Parasegetibacter sp. NRK P23: one gene and its partner. The protein of the gene in region 1 interacts with the protein of each later gene in a pairwise test. Links are inferred from orthologs where the notes say so. Each region holds a gene or a part of one and is shown on either strand. Other genes may lie near its edges.

Region 1 (3,561 bases):
ATGCACATAAATCCTCCGAACGGTTTTTGGCGGTTCCGGCTCCTGCTTTTGAACGGATTCCGCCACTATTGGCGCACTGGGGACGCCTTCGTTTTTTTCTTCCTGCTTTTTGTAGAACCTGTCAAACGGCTGTTCTTCCACCAAAGGCGCGTACGCACTGAGTTCGGGAATCTCACCCGGGTAACGCCAGGCGGCGCTTTTGCCTTCGGCCCAAACCAGGTCGTATGGCTTTAATCCTTTGGAAATCAATTCCTCCAGTGAAAAAGGACCATGTTGGCGGTTGTCGCGGAGCAGCAGATAAGTAGGCATACAAACAGGGTTTTGATTATCAACGCTAATGCAGTGCCGCAGTTTGTGAAAGAATCGTTATTTATCGGTACGGGCTCCTGTTAAAAAACGGGTAAAACGGGTGGAAAAATACCCTAAAAAAACACCCCTTAAACGCTGGTTTTCAGGGGGGGAAGAAGTAGATTTGCCACCGCCTCCGGTGTATGCCGGAACAGCGTTAAAACGAACAAGATTACCTGAAATATTATGGAAGAAAACAATTTGCCGCAGGAGACCCAGGACAATAACCGGATCATAGAGATCAATATTGAGGAACAGATGAAAACGGCCTATATCGACTATTCCATGTCGGTGATCGTTGGCCGGGCCTTACCCGATGTAAGAGATGGGTTCAAACCTGTACACCGCCGTATTTTGTTCGCGATGAACGAACTGGGGGTGAATTCCAACAAACCACACAAGAAATCCGCCCGTATCGTAGGGGAAGTGCTGGGTAAGTACCACCCACACGGTGATAGTTCCGTGTACGATGCGATGGTAAGGATGGCGCAAGACTGGAACATGCGTTACACGATGGTAGACGGTCAGGGCAACTTTGGCAGCCAGGATGGCGATGAGCCCGCGGCCATGCGTTATACGGAAGTAAGGCTGAAAAAGATCGGTGAAAGTATGCTTGACGATATCGAAAAGGATACCGTTGACTTTCAACTGAATTTCGATGATTCCCTCCAGGAGCCCACGGTACTGCCTACCAGAATTCCCCAACTCCTGGTGAACGGTTCCAGCGGTATCGCCGTTGGTATGGCCACCAACATTCTTCCCCATAACCTCACTGAAGTAATCGAAGGTTGCGTGGCGTATATTGATAACCGTGAAATTACCGCGGAAGAACTCTGCAAATACGTAAAAGCGCCCGATTTCCCGACAGGTGGTATCATCTGGGGCATGGAAGGCGTGAAGCAGGGGCTGCTTACCGGAAGGGGCAGGGTAGTGCTGCGCGGAAAACTGCATGTGGAAACCAAACCCTCGGGCAGAGAGCAGATCATCATTACTGAAGTGCCTTACCAGGTAAACCGCGATTCGCTTTGCGACCGCGTGGGTCAACTGGTGACCGATAAAACCATTGAGGGCATCGCCCACATCAACAACGAATCCAACCAGAAAGAAGGTACCCGTATCGTGATCGACCTGAAGCGCGACGCGGTAGCCAATATTGTGATCAACCAGTTGTACAAGTTCACGGAGCTGCAAACCTCTTACGGTATCAACAACGTGGCGCTGGTGAAAGGACGTCCCAAAATCCTGAACATCCGCGACATGATCTCTGAGTTTATTGAATTCAGGCATGAAGTGGTAGTGAGAAGGGCTGAATACGAACTGAAAGAGGCCCGCAAAAAAGCGCATATCTTACAGGGTTACCTCATCGCATTGGATCACCTGGACGAAGTGATCGCGATGATCCGGAACTCTCCGTCACCAGATGTGGCCCGCGATAACCTCGTGAATGCCGGATGGGGACTGGATGAGATCCAGGCCAAAGCGATTCTGGAATTGCGTTTGCAACGTCTTACCGGCATGGAAAGAGATAAAATCCGCGAGGAGTTCGACCAGTTGCTGAAGATCATCGCCGGACTGGAGGAACTGCTCGGTAACGAAGGACTACGTTTCGATCTCATCAAAAAAGAACTGGAAGAAGTAAAAGAGAAATTCGGTGATGAACGTAAAACCGAAATCACTTACCTCGCGGATGAAATGAACATTCTTGATTTCATCGCGGAAGAAGATGTGGTGATCACCATTTCTCACCTCGGTTACATCAAACGTACTTCGGCAACGGAATACCGCCAGCAGAAAAGAGGCGGCCGTGGCGCAATTGGCGGCCGTACCAGGGAAGAAGATTATATCGAACACCTGTTCGTGGCCTCTACGCACCATACGTTGCTGTTCTTCACGGAAAAGGGCCGTTGTTTCTGGTTGAAAGTATATGAGATTCCGGAAGGAGAGAAAAACAGCAAGGGCCGTGCGATCCAGAACCTGATGCAGTTGCCCCCGGATGATAAGGTGCGTGCCATCATCGATATCGCTAAATTACAGGATAAAGAATTCGTCAACAGCCATTACATCGTGCTGTGTACCAAAAAGGGCGTAATTAAAAAGACCTTGCTGGAAGAATTCAGCCGCCCGCGCCAGAACGGCGTGAACGCCATCACGGTGGTGGAAGGCGACCAACTCCTGGAAGCAAGACTCACCAACGGTTCCATGGAAATCATGATGGCCGTGAAGAGTGGACGTGCCATCCGTTTCCCAGAGGAAAAAGTTCGTCCGACAGGCCGTGGCGCCATCGGTGTTTCCGGTATTGAAGTGGACGATGAAAACGATGAGGTGATTGGCATGGTATGTGTTTCTAAGGAAGATAAAACCCGTACCATACTGGTAGTGAGCGAGAAAGGATTCGGGAAAAGAACACCGCTCACCGATGAAAGTGGCGAAGATGTTTACCGCATCACGAACCGCGGTGGTAAAGGGGTAAAAACGATGAGCGTGACAGATAAAACGGGTAGCCTGGTGGGTATTCTTGATGTTACCGAAAAACAGGACCTGATGATCACTTGTAAGAGTGGCATCACCATCCGTACCGCGGTAGCTGACATCAGGGAAGCAGGACGCGCCACACAGGGCGTGAAGCTGATCCGCCTGGATGAATCCGACGCTATCGCCGCAATTACCGCCATCGATGAGATTGAAGAAGCGGAGCTGGTTGAAGACGAAGTAAGCACGGATGCCGCGGAAGTAAGTTCAGAAACACCAACCGCTGAACCGAATGCGGGAGAAGAAAACAGCGGAGATACAACGGAACAGGAAGAAAATTCATCTAACGACTAAACTACATACAGAGAAATCAAAATTATAAACATGAAAAAAATTTTGCTCGCTTCCATGATTGCTGTCGTAGGTTTCAGCGCCAGCGCACAAAACCTTGATAAGGTGAAAACGCTGCTGAAATCGAACAAATTCGAAGAAGCAAAAACCGAGATCGACAAGATCGCGGAAACCGAGAAGTTTGCCAAGAACCCCGATGTATGGTACAACAAAGCAAAAGTGTACGCCGCGATCGCGGATAACGAAGCGGAAGCCGCCAAAGTACCGGGCGCGCGTGCAACAGCTTTCGAAGCGTTGAAAAAGTACGTGGATATGGATACCAAGCAACACATCAGCATGCAGCTTGACCAGTTTCAACCGCTGATGTCCATCTACCAGGGATTCTTTAAAACC
Region 2 (3,328 bases), on another replicon or contig:
GATGGAATAAGTAATATCTGATTTATCCTTCCCGCGTGCGTACTGCGCCAGGTGATCGGGATTAAAGCGGAAACTCAGCACATCCAGTGTATCCACCCTTCCGCCGCAGAAATCCTCCGTTTTATCCTTACAATCGCGGCAGGCCCCTTGCGTATTCTTACAATACACATTTCCTGTAATACAAAATTTCAGTTCAAGGTAGGATTCTTCCTGTTGTGCGGGATCAACATGATACACCAGCATGCCCACATCTTCAGCGGACCATTCGGGGAAACGACGGTAACGCTGCACCTGGTACTGAATACCTCCCTGCATGGTACTTTTCCTGGATTGCACCAGTTCCAGGTCGCCCTGGCTCATTTTACCACGCCTGGATAAAGCCAGGATATCATTTTTCACGAGCATAGGCTGCAAAGTTAGCTGCTGGAGTTGAAAACTGGTTTTGCCGATTGTCATGGAATGGTAAACCTTAACGGTGTTAGGTATACTCGGCGTACCCGGTGGCACCGTTAAAGCGGTGCCGCCGGGTACGGTGTTTTCCCGGTCGTAAAACCCGTCTTTTTCTCCCCATTGAGTGGGTATAAAAACATGTGGCGTGAATTGGCCTAACCCCCTAATTTTCTTACATTTGCTGGAATAATCCGATCGGAAAAAAGGATTAGGAGCAAGCATTTATGAGCACAGAAATTCAGGAACCAATCAGTACACCCGTAAACGGGTATGGCGCAGATAGTATCCAGGTATTGGAAGGCCTTGAGGCCGTAAGAAAAAGGCCGGCAATGTACATTGGCGATATCGGGGTGAAAGGTTTGCACCACCTTGTATATGAGGTGGTTGACAACTCCATAGATGAGGCCCTCGCCGGGTATTGTAAAAATATTTTCGTTACCATCCACGAAGACAATAGTATTTCCGTGCAGGATGACGGCCGTGGTATCCCCACCGGTATGCACCCGAAAGAGAAAAAATCAGCCCTGGAAGTGGTGATGACCGTTCTCCACGCGGGTGGTAAGTTCGACAAGAACACTTACAAGGTGTCTGGTGGTCTGCACGGTGTGGGTGTTTCCTGCGTAAACGCGCTTTCCCGCGATTTACTGGTGACCGTTCACCGGGAAGGAAAGGTTTTCCAGCAGGAATATAAGATCGGCGTACCCCAGTATGCCGTAAAAGAAGTGGGCACCACCGACCGTACAGGTACAACCGTTCATTTCTGGCCCGACACCACCATCTTTACCGTTTCTGAATACAACAGGGAAATCCTGGAAGGAAGGCTGCGCGAACTGGCTTACCTGAACAAAGGCATCAGCATCACGATCCGCGACCTCCGGGAGAAAAATGAAGAAGGTACGCCCTACGAAATCAACTTCTTCAGCGAAGGAGGTATCATTGAATTCGTGGAAATGCTGGACCGCAACGGTAAAAGGACACCACTTATCGGCAGTACATTGTATGTTGAAGGGTATGACGAAACCGCGCATGTTACCGTAGAAGTGGCCATGACCTACAACAACGATTTCAAGGAACACATTTTCTCTTACGTCAACAATATCAATACGATAGAAGGCGGTACACACGTAACGGGCTTCAGAAGGGCGCTTACCCGTGTGTTCAAGAACTACGGTGAGAAACAGGGCCTTTTCGAAAAAGCCAAGGTGGAAGTAGAAGGTGATGATTTCCGGGAAGGACTCAGCGCCATCATCTCCGTGAAAGTACCGGAACCCCAGTTTGAAGGACAGACGAAAACCAAGCTGGGCAACAGCGAAGTGAGCGGTATCGTGGAAACCACGGTGGCCCGCGTACTGGACGCCTACCTGGAAGAGAACCCCAAAGAAGCGAAGAACGTTATTTCCAAGGTGATCCTCGCCGCCCAGGCCAGGGTGGCCGCCAAAAAAGCACGTGAACTGGTGCAAAGGAAAACCGTGCTCAGCGGAGGTGGTCTTCCCGGTAAACTGGCAGACTGCTCCGAAAGGGATCCGGAAAGATGCGAACTGTATCTCGTCGAAGGAGACTCGGCCGGTGGTACCGCCAAACAGGGCCGCGACCGTAGCTACCAGGCGATTCTCCCACTCAGAGGTAAAATTCTGAACGTTGAAAAAGCACTGGAACATAAGATATTAGAGAATGAGGAAATCAGGAATATGTACACAGCCCTGGGTGTTACGGTAGGAACGCCTGAAGACCCCAAGGCGCTGAACCTGGTTAAACTCCGCTACCACAAGCTGATCATCATGACGGATGCCGATGTGGACGGATCGCACATCGCCACCCTGATCCTGACCTTTATTTTCAGGTATATGAAGGAACTGGTGCTGAACGGGTACGTTTACATCGCCCAGCCACCACTTTACCTGGTAAAGAAAGGCAAAGAACAGGTCTACGCCTGGAACGAAGAACAACGTAAAGCGCTGGTGGAGAAACTCGGCGGTGGCAAGGAAGATTCCGTTAACATCCAGCGATACAAGGGGTTAGGAGAAATGAACGCTGAACAATTGTGGGAAACAACTATGAATCCCGCCACCAGGACCCTGAAACGCGTAACCCTCGAAAGTGCCGCCGAAGCCGACCTGGTATTCAGTATGCTGATGGGCGACGAAGTAGCTCCCCGCAGGGAATTTATTGAGACACACGCTAAGTATGCAAAAATTGACGTATAAACCCTACCTTTAACGCAATTAACTACAATGCCTGTTTTGCTTGCAACAGGATTGTACCATTTAAGAACCAATAATCTCGAGCAACATGAGCAACAACGACATCATCACAGCTTATTGCGTGAAAACTAAGGAAAAGGACGTACCCATGCAGGATGCGGTAGTTACCAAAACCTCACGCGGTGGCTATATGGCGCAGGGCCATGATGGTAAAGGAAATAAACTCACCACCATGCTGGGCGAGGCAAAAGCGCTGGCCGCCATCAAGGCCGGTAATGCCAAACAAGGATGGTAAGAAAAAAGTCCCGCCAAACGGCGGGATTTTTTTTCACCCTACATTTGCCGGAAATCTCCGGAATTCATGCAAAGCCCGCTCTCAGCTATCCTTAAGAATATTTCGATGCCGGCCAGTCCGCCCTCGCATTATAAAAGCCGCGTATTCCTGCTTTCCCTCTGTTTCTTTCTTTTCTGCGGCAGCGCCTCCGCTCATTTTTACTACGACAGGAATTTTCCCTTTGCGGGTACAGCCCCAGATCTTTCGAAGATGCTTCCGGATTCCGCTGGAAAAAGTTCATTCTGGTCGATAAAGAACAAAACCTACTTCGTTGCCTTCAAACAAAAGCTCCTTGCCGAAGGACATCCAGAAAATGATTTCCGCTTCCAGGCCGATCTCGCCT

The links.
Region 2: the proteins of gyrA (region 1) and gyrB interact in binary tests that used the Escherichia coli proteins (3 or more experiments, as listed by UniProt). The link is inferred for Parasegetibacter sp. NRK P23 from one-to-one orthologs.

What each region holds. Positions count from the first base shown.
Region 1 is NZ_JAMDLG010000001.1:1,930,148-1,933,708, reverse strand. Bases 139-3,371 are described here. They hold gyrA (DNA gyrase subunit A), read left to right. Parts: upstream 139-534; coding sequence 535-3,171; downstream 3,172-3,371. Other genes in these bases: M4J38_RS07865 (hypothetical protein), read left to right, coding at 3,202-3,371; M4J38_RS07875 (DUF4339 domain-containing protein), read right to left, coding at 139-309. Also shown: more of M4J38_RS07875, read right to left, coding at 1-138; more of M4J38_RS07865, read left to right, coding at 3,372-3,561. UniProt on the Escherichia coli protein: A type II topoisomerase that negatively supercoils closed circular double-stranded (ds) DNA in an ATP-dependent manner to maintain chromosomes in an underwound state.
Region 2 is NZ_JAMDLG010000007.1:97,031-100,358, reverse strand. Bases 165-3,164 are described here. They hold gyrB (DNA topoisomerase (ATP-hydrolyzing) subunit B), read left to right. Parts: upstream 165-674; coding sequence 675-2,654; downstream 2,655-3,164. Other genes in these bases: M4J38_RS17095 (type IV pilus biogenesis/stability protein PilW), read left to right, coding at 3,013-3,164; M4J38_RS17100 (hypothetical protein), read left to right, coding at 2,740-2,946; M4J38_RS17110 (AraC family transcriptional regulator), read right to left, coding at 165-405. Outside these bases: more of M4J38_RS17110, read right to left, coding at 1-164; more of M4J38_RS17095, read left to right, coding at 3,165-3,328. UniProt on the Escherichia coli protein: DNA gyrase negatively supercoils closed circular double-stranded DNA in an ATP-dependent manner to maintain chromosomes in an underwound state.